4 regions of the Cetobacterium sp. 2G large genome follow, and region 1 is predicted to be linked to each of the others. Evidence: riboswitches for the same ligand, from Rfam matches in the RefSeq annotation. Region 1 holds a riboswitch; each other region holds the start of a gene.
What was found. Region 1 has a riboswitch for cobalamin ahead of H5J23_RS02435 (sirohydrochlorin cobaltochelatase). Riboswitches for the same ligand answer to the same signal wherever they lie in the genome.
Positions count from the first base shown of each region.

Region 2: it holds a riboswitch for cobalamin, as region 1 does, so the genes downstream of both, H5J23_RS13385 (TonB-dependent receptor) here and H5J23_RS02435 (sirohydrochlorin cobaltochelatase) in region 1, are expected to answer to the same signal.
Region 3: it holds a riboswitch for cobalamin, as region 1 does, so the genes downstream of both, H5J23_RS09280 (TonB-dependent receptor) here and H5J23_RS02435 (sirohydrochlorin cobaltochelatase) in region 1, are expected to answer to the same signal.
Region 4: it holds a riboswitch for cobalamin, as region 1 does, so the genes downstream of both, H5J23_RS13565 (cobyric acid synthase) here and H5J23_RS02435 (sirohydrochlorin cobaltochelatase) in region 1, are expected to answer to the same signal.

Region 1 covers NZ_JACHTH010000003.1:258,892-262,588, forward strand. The annotation lists gene H5J23_RS02430 (ABC transporter substrate-binding protein) at 1-706, opposite strand, end outside; gene H5J23_RS02435 (sirohydrochlorin cobaltochelatase) at 751-1,593, opposite strand; cobalamin riboswitch at 1,718-1,895, opposite strand; gene H5J23_RS02440 (ABC transporter ATP-binding protein) at 2,056-3,697, shown strand, end outside.
Region 2 covers NZ_JACHTH010000007.1:599,861-603,557, forward strand. The annotation lists gene H5J23_RS13370 (hypothetical protein) at 1-276, shown strand, start outside; gene H5J23_RS13375 (META domain-containing protein) at 325-711, shown strand; gene H5J23_RS13380 (C40 family peptidase) at 698-1,168, shown strand; cobalamin riboswitch at 1,293-1,474, shown strand; gene H5J23_RS13385 (TonB-dependent receptor) at 1,667-3,697, shown strand, end outside.
Region 3 covers NZ_JACHTH010000005.1:1,359,312-1,363,008, reverse strand. The annotation lists gene putP (sodium/proline symporter PutP) at 1-1,235, shown strand, start outside; gene H5J23_RS09285 (methylated-DNA--[protein]-cysteine S-methyltransferase) at 1,250-1,726, opposite strand; cobalamin riboswitch at 1,847-2,016, shown strand; gene H5J23_RS09280 (TonB-dependent receptor) at 2,042-3,697, shown strand, end outside.
Region 4 covers NZ_JACHTH010000007.1:628,803-632,499, reverse strand. The annotation lists gene cbiB (adenosylcobinamide-phosphate synthase CbiB) at 1-279, opposite strand, end outside; gene H5J23_RS13565 (cobyric acid synthase) at 279-1,763, opposite strand; cobalamin riboswitch at 1,890-2,067, opposite strand; gene H5J23_RS13560 (hypothetical protein) at 2,271-3,697, shown strand, end outside.

The DNA of each region.
Region 1 (3,697 bases):
TTTTATTCTTATAGCTTATATTTCCATAATCTATAACTATAATAACTTCTGGATTTTCATCCAATACTTTTTCCCATGTTCCAAGTCCAAATGAGAAATTTGTATCTTTAAAAATATTTTCTCCTCCAGCTATTTCAATCATAGTATTTCCAATTCCACTTCCTCCAACTACAAATGGTGCTGATTCTTGGCTATCATATGCAAAAACCTTGATACTTTTTTTGTTTTTATTATTTTCTGTAACTTTAATAATATCTTTTTTCATATTTTCAACAACATTTTTAGCATTATCTTTTAAATCAAAAATATCTCCAAACATCAATATATCGTCATATATATCCTCAATTTTAGATGTATCTTGAGATTTTGTAAACACAACTTTTACACCATTTTCTTTTAGTTCCTCTACTGTTCCTAAATTTTTAGGAGTTGCTATAGATTTCCATCCTGTTAAAAGGTTAGGATTTAAAGCATAAAATTGCTCTTTAGTTGGAGCTCCTTTTGATAAAACTGGTATCTTATCATATTTCTCCTTTAATTCTGGAAGTATTTCATCATCTAAATAGGCTGTTCCTAAAATCTGATTTTCTGCTCCTATAGCTAATAAAATTTCTGTTGTAAACTGTGATGTTGAAACTGCCCTTACATTCTCTTTAGAAAAACTTAAAGTAGTTATCAGTAAAAATAGTAACAATATTTTCTTCATAATTTCTCCTTTTAATAAAAAGCGGAAGAGTTAAACTCTTCCAATTAATGAGAAGCTTTTCTTCCTTTAGCATACTCAGCTTTTTTTACTAGTATATCCTCTGGTTGAGAATTCTCTAATTTTTTAGCTCTCTCTATAAAAATATTTTGAATAGATTCAATTTCACCTAAACCTCTTAAATTTACCTCTACTTCAAATCCATTCTCTTCCAATGATTCTTTCCAATCTTCAGCTATATCATTTTTAGCATGATCTCCAGCTACAAACATAAGAGGCATTAACGTAACTTTTCTTTTATTATCTCTTTTTAACTCTCTTACTACATTATCTAGCCCTGGATATCCTTCTACCGTTCCTATGTATATCGGTTTTTCTAAGTCTTTTGTAACATAAGCTAACATTGGATAAGCTGACAATGCAGGATGCTCTGTGCCATGCCCTATCATCACAACTCCTTCATCCTCTTTTAAAACTCCAACTTCTTTTTCTATTACTTCAATTAACTTAAAATAATCATCTACTTCTGTTAATAATGGAGTTCCAACTCTTATATCTTCAAATTTATCAGAAAACATATCCACTTCTCTTTTTAAAGCTTCCATTTCAGTTCCATTTATTATATATGTTGGTTGAATAATTACATGTTGATATCCTTGCTCTACTAGTTTTTCTAAAATTTGAGTGGTATTTAAATTTTCAATACCTCTTTTTGAAAGTATTCTATTTATAATTCTTGATGTATAAACCTGAAAAAAATCTAATTTATCAAACTCATTTTTTAATTTTTTATTTATTATATCTATTGTTTTTTCTCTTGTGTCTTCATGTGTCGTTCCAAAATGTGCTGCTACAATCGCGCCCTTTTCCATAGTTTTGTAAAAGTTCATCATTAATCTCCCTGTATTATTTTTCTTTATTTTTATTTTAAATTAAAATTTCTCACCAATAAAAAAAACCTCCCTTTTGAAAATACTAAAAGAGAAGTGTAAAAACCTTTACCTTCTCTGTCCTCGCAGAATTCTAAATAATGGCAGGTCTCCTGACTTAGATTCATCCTACTCACAGCCCTTCCCAAGGTTTATATCCTCAGTGGTATTACTGTTTTCATCCTCTATACAGTGGCGGGACCGTTTGAGATTTTCACTCAATTCCCTTTTAATCAAGTTGAACCATTACATTTTTATCTAATTAATATTAACACTTTATCGTACAAATTTCAATCAAATTATCTAAAATTTATAACATTATCATCTATTATTTATATTATTTATATCATGAAGTATTGACTTTTAGGTATAAAAAAAGTTACTATTAATTTAGAAATAAATGTATTTTAAGGAGAACTTTTTATGAAAAAAACATCTTTTGGAACTCTTATTTACTATTTAAAAAAGGAAAATAAGCTTCTTCTTCTATTTTTAGGTGTGAGATTAGCTATGACTGCTATTGATGTTTACTCACCACTTTTAATTAAAAATTTAATAGATGATGCTCTTCCATCTAAAAATATTGATTTATTGTTAAAATTTTCTATTATACTAATTATTCTTTATATTTTGCGTCTATTTTTTGCCGTTAATTCTCAAGCAAACGGAAAATTAATGGGAAGTAAAATAAAACAAAGTATGAGAAATGATCTATTAAAAAAACTTTTAAATCAACCTAGTGAGTTTTTTAAAAAAAATCAAAGTGGTGATTTAATTTCTAGAGTTATTAATGACTTAGATAGTGTTTCCACTCTTTGTCATAGAGGATTAGAGGATTTTATATTTTCAGTTATAACTATTATTGCTTCTATCTTTATAATGATAGATTTTGATTTAAAACTTTCACTAATTACTTTATTTCCTTTACCACTAACATTAATCTTTGTTTATAAGGAAAATAAAAAAATGAAAGCTGGTCATAGAAGTGTTCGAAAAAATTCAGGTTTATTATCTGCTAATCTTCATGATATTTTGAGAACTATCTCCTTTTTAAAAGATAACTATTTAGAAGGTTATGCTCAAAAAAGATTTCTTGAAAAAAATGATACTCTTTTAGAAAGTGAAAAGAAGAATATGATTCCATCTAGCTTAATTGTTTCAGGAGTAACTTTTTACTCTAATATAACTCAACTTATAATTATTCTTGCTGGAGGTTATTTATACATAAAAGATGGAGTTACAATGGGAATTATCTTATCTTTTTTGCTTTTAGTTGATCGTTTTAGACTTAGAATTATGAGAATGGTTGGACTTGTTGATATCTATCAAAAAGGAATATCTGGAGTTAATAGATTTACTGAAATTATAAATCTTAACAATAGAATGGATGGAGATATACCACTAATAGAACCTATCACTTCAATTGAATTTAAAAATATAGGCTTTTCTTATGATGAGAAATCTATTTTACAAAACTTTAATTTAAAAATAGAAAAAGGAGAAAAAATAGCTCTAGTTGGTGAAAGTGGAATTGGTAAAAGTACTACTGCTTCTCTTTTAAAAAGAGCTTTACTTCCTACAAATGGGGAAATTTTAATTAATAATATTCCATTAAATAAAATAACTTTTAAAACATATTTAGAACGACTTGGAATCGTAGATCAAAGTGATTATATTATAAATGGAAGTTTAATTGATAATATCACTCTTGTAAAAGAAAATTGTACTGAAGAGGAATTAAACTTTGCAATTGAAAAATCATATGTTTATGAAATTTTTGACAAATTTCCTCAAGAGGAAAATACTATAATTGGTGAAGGTGGAGTACATGTAAGCTCTGGACAAAGACAAAAAATTGCTATGGCTAGGTTATTCTTAAAAAATCCTGATTTGATTCTTTTAGATGAAGCAACTAATGCCTTAGATATTATCAATGAAAAATCTATTTTAAAAAATATAAAAGAGGAATATAATGATAGAATTGTTATCGCAATAACTCATAGACTTAGTATCCTTGAAGATTTTGATAAAATCTATGTCTTGGGAGATGATAATATTGTTGAAT
Region 2 (3,697 bases), on a different contig from region 1:
AAATATTATGAAATTGAATCTTCAAATATTATAAATAAAAACTATAAAAACTTAAAAATAAAACTTAATAATATTGAAGAGGTTATAGATAATTTAGGAAATTCTAGAGTAATATTGTTTGAAAATATGAAAATTAAAGTTGAGAATGGAAAAGTTTTTGTTTCCATTGACGAGTTGGAAAAATTTGAACAAGGTCAAGAAATTACATATGATATATTAAATAAAAATAATGAAATAATAGATAAAATAAATTTAAAATTTTATATGGAGAATTAAAGCTGAACATGTTAGAATAGGAAATAATAATAAAGAAGAGGTGAAAAAATGAAGAAGCTACTATTGTTTTTAATTACAACTATGTTATTTGTAGGATGTTTTGGAAAAAAAGAGGATATAAGTTCTCAAATTATAGGGAATACATATATTCTTCAAGGTGTTCTTCCAGAAAGTGAAATTGATATTAATTTTGAGAAAGATAAGGTTTCTGGAACTTCAAGTGTTAACAGATATTTTGCAAACTATACATTAGAAGGAAATAAAATTTCGATTCAAGAGCCTGGATCTACTAGAATGATGGGACCTGAAAATTTAATGATACAAGAGCAAGAGTATTTAAAAAATCTTAAAGATTCAAAAGAGATTGAGGTAACAAAAGATGGGATTATACTACTTACAAATTCAGGAGTAAAATTAAATTTTGTTAAAAAATAATAGATTTCTTTTGAAAATATTACTTTTGTTCGTTTTAATTATATTCACAGGATGTTCATCAGCTAGGATTAGTGAAAGAGAAAGAAATGAAAGAACTGCTAAAATAACCGCTTTTTATAAAAGTTGGAAAGGGACTAGATATAGGCTAGGAGGTACAACTAAAAGCGGAGTGGATTGTTCAGCTCTAATGCAGCACCTTTATAAAGAAAAGTTTTCAAAGAAATTGCCAAGAACAACTAAAAATATGGCCCAAGAGGGAGATAAAATAAAAAAACCTAATTATTGGGAAGTTGGTGATTTAGTCTTTTTTAAGATTGGATGGAGAAAAACTCATCATGTTGGAGTTTATTTAGGTAATAATAAATTTATGCATGCATCAACATCAAAGGGTGTTGTAATTTCTGAGATAGATAGTTATTGGAATAATCATTTTTGGCAAGTTAGAAAAGTTTTATAATTAGAGAAGAAGTAGATATTCTGCTTCTTTTTTTTATAATATAAAAAAGAAGTCAAAATGAAAAAAAATATTCAAATAATAAATGTTATATTCAAATAATTGACAAAATAAATTTAAAGTATTATATTATAAAAGTATTTTAAATGCCAAAAGGCTTAATAGAGGAAGATGGGTGAGAATCCCACGCAGCCCCAAGCTACTGTATTGTGGACGAAACTGATAGAACCACTGGATTATAAAATCTGGGAAGGGTTAGGAGTAGGATGAAACTAAGTCAGGAGACTTATTTAAAATTTAGTTTTTTATTTTTCGTGGGGGAAAGATGAGAAAGAAGAGTGTATTTTATAATACAATTTTTTGTAATTAAATAAAAACTTCTAATTTCTAATAAAAACTAAAGTTTAATGGGCTTTTGATTTTTATTAGATTTTTTAATTATCTAATATTTTTCTATATTGAGTAATTGTTATTTAAGAAGAAAATCAAATGGGAGGAAAGATGAGTAGAAAAATATTAGGAATAAGTTATTTGTTATTTTCCATCATATCTTTTGGTGAGAATACTAATAAAGTTATCAAATTAAGCGATAGTGTTATAACAACAGAAAATTTTGAAACCACTGTTAGGGATACATCTGCAAATATAAGTATTGTTACTTCACAAGAGATTAAAGATAGTGGAGCAAAAGATTTAGTAGATGTATTGAAAAATGTACCAGGAATAAGAGTGACAAGATATGCAGGAACAATAAAGTTTGATATAAGAGGATTAAATTCTATGTATAGTGATCGGAACTCTTTAATAACCTTAGATGGAGTACCAGTATCACCTAGTCAGATATCTAATTTACCTTTAGCTATGATTGATAGGGTAGAGGTTATTCCTGGAGGAGGAAACATACTTTACGGAGATAAAGCAATCGGTGGTGTAATAAATGTATTGACTAAAAATGTTGAAAATAAAGATTTTTATGGAAATATTTTTGGTGATTATGGAAGTTATAATACTAGAAAATATGGATTTCTTTATGGTGCAAAAATAACAGATAAATTTTTAGCTGAAGTAGCTTTTGTTGAAGATAGCAATAATGGATGGAGAGAACATGAAGATTTTAGAAATCATTCATTTAATTTAAAAGCTAAATATCTTTTGAAAAATGGAGAGATAGAGTATAAGTATACTTATAATAGAGATAAAAATAAATTAGGAGTAGCTGTTCCGAGATATATATCTGATAACGATAGAAAAAATCCTGGGAAAATTTCAGGTTCAAAATATGAGTCTAATGATAACTATTTAAAAATTTCTAAAAATATATCTTCAGATACAGAATTCCTAATATATGGAAACTATTATTATAGAAAAAATAGTAATTTTAATAGATATGCAGGAAACAAATATTATGGAAGCTTTAAAAGAGATGGAGATGATGAGCGAAAGTATGTAAAAGCTCAAATAAAACATAATTATAGTCCAGATGGGTATTTTATAGTGGGTATGGACTATTTAGATGAAGCTTTTAAACCTTATTCAGTTGGAAAGGAGTATAAGAAGGTAACAGGATTAGGGGAGAATGGTAAGGATAAGATAATGGGATATAAAAATGTACAGTCAGGGAATTCCACTAAAGAAAACTTTGGAACATTTTTTATGAATAAGTATGAGGTTGGTAAATTACAATTGAGTCAAGGAATAAGATATGACTATTCAAAATATAATTTTTATTGGAGAGACGCGAGTTTAAATAATTGGAATAAAATTGGAACGAAAGATGATAGTAAATATAATAATTACTCTTATGAATTAAGTGCTAACTATTTATATTCTGACACAGGTTCTACTTATATCTCATATAATAGAGCTTTTAGAACTCCGACAGCTTCTGAAATGAGATATACAAAAAATTCAGAGAAATTAAAGCCTCAAGTTCAAGATACAATTGAGATAGGACTTAAAGATTTTCTTAATGACACATATTTATCTATTTCTACATTTTATAAAAAAACACATGATGAGATATATTCAGCTATACCACCAGAGTTTTCAGGTATGGTAAACTATAACATTGGAAAAACTGAAAGAGTTGGATTTGAAGGAGTTGCTGAACACTATATAGATAAATTAACTTTAAAGTCATCTATAACTTATATAAAAAGTAAAATAGTAGACGGTGAATATGCAGGTTCTGAGATACCAAGTGTACCCAATTGGAAAATAACAGGTGGATTAACATATGATTTTACTGAAAAATTTTCTACAACTTTTGAAGGTGTCTACTATAGTCAATCGTATGATTTAGATGATTTAGAAAATTTAAGAGGTAAAAATTCCGGTGAATATATAACCTTTGATTTATCTGCTTATTATAAAATAACTTCTGATTTTATGATAACAGGTAGAATTGAAAATATATTTGATGAAAAGTATGACGAATATGCAGGATATTGGGATGATAATTATGAGAATAATGAATGGAAATTTAGACGACAATACTATCCTGCAATAGGTAGAACACTAACAATAGGTATT
Region 3 (3,697 bases), on a different contig from region 1:
TATATCTTTCAGGATTTGGACAAATTTGGGTTGTAATAGGTTTAACCGTGGGAACATATTTAAATTGGAAATTTATAGCTCCAAAACTTAGAGTTGAAACTGAAATAGAAGATACCTTAACTTTACCAACATTTTTAGAAAAAAAATTAAAAGATGATAAAGGAACAATAAGAAAAGTTCTAGCTTTAGGAACACTATTTTTCTTTACAATTTATTCATCATCTGGACTAGTAGCAGCAGGAAAACTATTTGAATCAATACTTGGAATTGATTACAAAGTTGCAGTAATAATTGGTACAGTAACAATAGTCGTGTATACATTTATGGGTGGATATTTAGCTTCGTGTTGGACAGATTTTTTTCAAGGAGGGCTAATGTTTTTAGCTATAATAGCGGTTCCGTTAGCAGCATATTATAAAATTGGAGATATTGAGACAGTTAGACAAGGAATTGAGTTGAAAGGAATTTCATTTAATATATTTAAACAAAATGGAGAGAATATAGGAATATTAGGAATATTGTCTTCTTTAGCTTGGGGACTAGGATATTTTGGACAACCTCATATTTTAGTTAGATTTATGAGTATAAGTGATGTAAAAGAATTAAAAAAATCTAGAAGAATAGCTATGATATGGGTAATTATCTCTTTAATTGGAGCAATAGCAATTGGACTTTTAGGAATACCACTTTTTAAAAATGTTGCAGAGTTAGGAGGAGATGCAGAAAAAATATTTATCTATATGATAAAAGAGTTGTTTAATCCTTGGGTAGCAGGAATTTTATTAGCTGCAATATTATCAGCAATAATGTCAACGATAGATTCACAATTGTTAGTTTCATCAACTACTTTAACAGAAGACTTTTATAAATATATGAAAAAAGATGTTTCTGACAAAGAGATAATGTGGGTTGGAAGACTATGTGTTGTTGTAATAGCTTTATTAGCATTACTATTTGCATTAAATCAAAATGCTAAAGTACTATCATTGGTAGCTTATGCTTGGGGAGGTTTTGGGACAATATTTGGACCAGCAATAATATCGGTACTTTATTTTAAAAATGTAAATAGCAAAAGTGTTTTATCAGGGATTTTAGTAGGAATGTTTGTATTTTTAATGTGGAAAGTTTTAGGATTAGATAGTTATATGTATGAGTTATTACCAGGATTTTTTACTAATCTAATAACAGTTTACATAGTAGAGAAAGTAGTTTTTAAAAATGTAGTTGAAGCCTAAAAAAAGGTGCGAAATTATTTTGCACCTTTTTCTAAATTAAGTAAATGGGATTTTATAGATAATCCATAGGCATATCCAGTTAGTTTACCATTGGAACCAATTACTCTATGACAAGGAATAACTATGGGGATGGGATTTTTATTGTTTGCTAATCCAACGGCTCTACATGCCTTAGGATTGCCAATAGCAATTGCAATATCTTTATAAGTTTTAACTTCTCCATAAGGAATATTAAGCAATGCTTTCCAAACAGATTTTTGAAACTCTGTTCCAATAGGATTTATTTTAAATGTAAATTTTTTTCTCTTGCCTTTTAGAAATTCATCAATCTCTTTAAAGGATTCTTCTAAAAGTTTTGTAAGCTTAAAAGTTCTATTTGAAGTAGGTTTGTTAAGTTCAATTTTAATAATTTCATTATTTAATTCTTCAATTTTAAGTAAACCAAATGGAGTGTCAAAAATATAAAAATAACCTGGGATAATATTTTTCATAAACTCTCCTTAAAAAATTTTTTATCTAAATTGTACTTAAAAAATATAAATAAATCAAGGTTAATTTAAAATATATTTTGTTCACTTATTGTTTAAAACTTTTAAAAATGAAGTGATTATAGTATAATAAGACGTTATGGTTTTTATAAATTAAAAGGGAATTAAGTGAAAAGCTTAAACGGTCACGCCACTGTAAAATGGACAAAAATAGATAAACCACTGGGAAACTGGGAAGGGCTATTGGAGGATGAAGTTGAGTCAGGATACCTGCCATAAAAATAAACTGCGAGTGACAGAATGGGAGGATTAAATTAAATGAAAAAAAGATTTTATATTGCAGGACTGATTCTTGCATCTAGTTTATCAATGGGACAAGACAAGGTTGTGAAATTAGAAGAAAGTGTTATAACGAGTGAAAATACAGAGACAACAATAGCAGATATACCTAAAAATATAACTGTATTAACAGGAGAAGAGATAACGCAAAGGGGAGCGAAAACAGTAGCAGAAGCTTTAAAATTAGTATCAAGTGTTATTGTAAAAGAGATGGGTGGAGCAGATGCCGCTTTTGATATAAGAGGTCAAGGGCCTACAGCAAAGTCAAATGTTATAGTATTAGTTGATGGAGCGCCAATTAATTCGATTGATTTATCAGGATATCAAACAAGCAATATTCCAGTAGATAATATAGAGAGAATTGAAGTAATACCTTCTGGAGGCTCAGTTTTATACGGAGATGGAGCAGTTGGAGGAACAATAAATATAGTGACAAAAGCACCTGAAAATAAAAAAAATTATGGAAGCTTAAATAGTGAAATAGGATCTTATGGATTAAAAAAACAGCAAATTACATATGGAACTAAAATAGGAGAAAAGCTTTTAGTTGAAGTAGATTATTTGAAAAAAGAAAAAGATGGATATAGGGATTATTCTAAAGATGATTTACAAAGTTTTGGATTTAGAAGTAGATATAAACTTAATGATGGAGAGTTAAAATTTAAATATAATTATTCTAAAAATGATTTTAAAGCTCCGGGAGCATTGACTAAAGATGAAGTTAATGAAGACAGAACACAATCTAATCCAAATGCTTGGAGAATTGATGGAAAAACAGAGAAAAATAATTTTGTAGGAGATTACTTATATAATATAAATTCTGATTTAGAATTTAAACTATTAGGAAGATATGCTCATGAAAACTACTCTTCAAATGGAAGTAATTACAAGACAGAAGTTAAATATTTAAAGCCACAACTTAAATATTCATATTTAGATGAGAATTATGTTGTATTTGGTGGAGACATTTATCAGGGAGAGACAAGAGATTTTGCTTATGGAAATGGAAAATCTGAAAAAAACTCTTTAGGTGGATTTATAATAAATAGTTCTACAATAGAGAAGTTTAGATTTACTCAAGGATACAGAAGACAAAATATTGAATACAAGGGAGATAGATTTGTAACAAGAAAGTTTAAAGAAGATGCAATAGAACTGACAGGAAGCTATTTATATTCTGATTCGGGATCTACATATGTAAGTTATACCAAAGGATTTAGAGCACCTAATACAGATGAAATAAATGCTTGGGCAGGAGAATTTAATCCTCAAAAAACAGAAACTTATGAAATTGGAGTAAAGGATTTTGTAGGGAATACATATATCTCAACATCAGTATTCTATATAGAAACAGAAAATGAAATTTTCTATGGAGTAAATAAAAACGATGAATTTAATAAAAATAGAAATTTAGATGGAACAAGTAAGAGAAAAGGAATAGAGTTTTCTTTAGAACACTATTTTGATAAATTGACAATATCGGAATCAATAACTTATATGAAAACAGAGTTTAAAGAAGGGAAAGATATTCCTGGAATTCCTAATATAAAGGGAGTATTAAACTTTAATTATAAATTTAATGAAAAATTAAGTATGAATAACTCTTGGGAATACTATGGAAAATCTTACGATAGT
Region 4 (3,697 bases), on a different contig from region 1:
TTCAGCACCTAAACTTTTCGTTGCCAAAGTTGTGTATAGAAAGAAAATTTCTAAAAATTCAGATGTCCTAGCTATGTAATATGACAATACTACTGTTGAAAGTATTACTGTAAAAGCTAATACTCCTCCCCATACTTTTTTATTTTTTAATGAATAGATTTTATTTTCAATAAAAGTTATATATTTTCCTATAAATCTAACTGGATGTGGAAACCAATATGGATCCCCTAAAATTAAATCTAACAAATAAGCTATCCATATTTTTAAAATGATGCTCATTAGTTCTCCTCCAAAATCTTATAAATAGCTTTCATGTCCACATTTTCTCTGAATATTTTTTCTAACTTATCCAACTCTTGAAGTCTATATTCATCAAATGTCATTGTGCTATTTTTCTTTTCCAGTCCTTTCTTCTCTCTTATATTATTTAAAATAAAATCAGTAAACTCTCTATTATCAAAAATTCCATGTAAGTATGTTCCGAAAATATTGTCCTTTACTGTGGCTACTAATCTATTATCTAAAGTTATAGATTTTTCTTTCCCCTCTGTTACTCCTTGGTGAATCTCATAACCTTTAACTTGAATATCTCCTAATCCTTTTAATAACCCAGTTTCTCCTTTTAATAATCCTGTATACTGTGTTGTTACCTTCTCTTTTTCCATTGTAGTTTCTATGTCTAAAAGTCCTAGTCCTGGAAGTTCTTTTATATCTCCCTCTATTCCATAAGGATCTAACACTTTTTCCCCTAAAATTTGAAATCCTCCACATATGCCAATAATAGGAGTTCCTTTTCTAGACATTTTTATAATCTCTTGTGCGATTCCTTTCTCTTTTATATCTTTTAAATCATCTATTGTATTTTTAGATCCAGGTATAATTATCAGGTCTTCATTTCCTAATTCATGAAATGATGTTACATAATTAACATTTACATCCTTATTTGCTAGTAAAGCATCAATGTCTGTAAAATTTGATATATGCTTTAATTTTATAACCGAAACTGTTATATCTGCAGTTTTTGATTTAATCTTATTAAATTTTTCTGTTACCCCATCCTCATCCTCTATGTCTAGTTCAAAGTATGGCATAACTCCTAAAATTGGAACTCCTGTCAGTTCCTCTATTTTTTCTAATCCTGGTTTTAATATATCAACATTTCCTCTAAACTTATTTATAATTACACCTTTTACTCTAGCTCTCTCTTCTGGTTCCATAAGAGATATTGTTCCATAAATTGATGCAAAAACTCCACCTCTATCAATATCTGCAACTAAAATAACAGGAGCATCAACCATTTCAGCTAATCCCATGTTTACTATATCGTCTTGCTTTATATTTAATTCTACAGGGCTTCCTGCTCCCTCTATAACACATATTTGATTTTCATCTTTAATCGTATTATAAGCTTGAATTATATCTTTTTTTAACTTTGATTTATAATCTCCGTATTCAAGTCCTCCCATATTTCCGATAGATTTTCCATTGACAATCACTTGAATCCTTCTATCCCCTGTGGGTTTTAATAAAATAGGATTCATTGTATAGTGAGCTTCTATCTCACATGCCATCGCCTGAAGAGCTTGTGCTCGCCCCATCTCATGTCCATCTTTTGTTATATAAGAGTTCAGTGCCATATTTTGAGATTTAAAAGGTGAAACTGTGTATCCATCTTTAAAAAATGCTCTACATAAGCCTGTAACTGTTATACTCTTCCCTGCTCCTGAAGACGTCCCAACAACCATTATGTTCTTATGTTTCATAATATCATTTCTCCTAAATTTGTGAAGTTTAGCGGAAATATAAAAAATGCGAAAATGAATAGAATATTGCTAATTAGAATTGAAATTGACAGTTCTAAATACAAATCTGTTCACCGCAGATTTTATATTTTCTTTTATATTCATGGCAGATATCCTGACTCAGATTCATCCTACTCTTAGGCCTTCCCATAAAAACTACAGTGGCTAGTCTAATTTCGTCCTCCTTACAGTGGCGGGACCGTGTGAGATTTTCACTCAACTTTCCTTTTAATCAAATTATTGAACCATAAATAATATACATATTTATCATAATTATACATAATGATTATGCACAAGTCAACCTTTTTTAAAAGTTTATGTTTAAAAATTAAACTACAAATGTTTGCTATTTTATAGAAATTAATTTTAAAAATAATTTTAATAAAACTACAATAATAAAAAAGAAAATTAAATTTTATTCGTAGATTAAATGTGACATATTAAATTTTTATAAGGGAGTGATTAAATATGAACGATGTTAAAACAAATAAACAACCTCTTATTGTAGAGGACAAAATTATTAATGTTCCTCCTATGTTTGCAGAGATTTTTGCATTAAATCCTAAAAATCTTAAAAAATGGTTAGTTGGAGCAAAAAATTCAAATAAATCTTATGAAGATCTTAAAGTAAAAGATATTTTAAATACAAAAGTTAATGCTGCTGTTAATGATGAGGCATTTCTTTTAGATGTAACGTTTGGAAATACAACTCATAAATTATATTTAAAAAAACCTCAAGCAAATAAAGGATTGGATTTTATATTAACAGAAGGTGATAAATTTAAAATTGAAACAAATTTACACCTTACTGAGATAAATGATAAAAAATGTAACATACATCTTGAAACAACTTTATTAGAAAGTAAACATAGTTTTCATCCTATAACATCTTTTGAATTAAAATACTTTTTCAGAAAAAGTTTATCAAACTTCATAGAAGAGTGTGAAAAAAGTTATAGTACTTTTGAAAGCGAAGAAAAAACTATTGAAGCTGAAGTTTTAAATTTCTACCAAAGCAATATATCTGCTTTTAACTCTTTAATTGAACCACTAAAAAATGATTTAGGAGAAGATTCTTATTTAGATATTCAAAAAAAATTAAAAACTTTAGGTATGGATACATCTGATAAAGTTAGTAAAATATTCACAAATTTAGTTGGTGTTATTCCCACAGAAGATTTATCATTAATCAATGATAAAGTTATTCAATTTATTAAAGAACATATATTTATTTTAAAAGGTATTACTAAAAAAAATAATGCTGAAAATTTAAAAGATATCAATACAGTTACTAAGTTACAACTAGATAACATTAACTTTATTGTACCTCAAATATTAAAAGATATAGATTCTAATAAAATTGTTGAAATTGAAAATCAATTAAATGATCTTTTGACAACTATTGTCAAAGAAATTGAAGATATTCTTGAGGAAATTAAAAATAAAATTCCTCCTCAACACTTTAAAGATTTTGAAGTTGGATTTATAAATATTCTTAAAACTGATTTAGATTCTGCTCAATCTTTAGTTGATAAAATTATTTCTGGAAATGCAAAATTTACAGATGCAGAAACTAAAATTTTAAATGGATTAAAAGAATCTATTAATAAAGTAGAAACTACTGTTAATAATAGAGATAACCAAGCTTATATCTCTGTTTTAAATATGATTGAAAAATCTTTAGAACAACTTGAACAAGATATGAAAACTATCAGTTCAAATATAACCGCTGATAAAATAGAATCTACAAAAACTCTAATAAAATCTACAACTGATACTTCATATAAATCTTTAACAAGCTTCTTATCTAATATGACTCCTGAAAATTTAGCAAATAACAAAGAAGTTGTGAATCAAAAAATAGAAGAAATTTTAGATAGATATGTTAAAGCAAT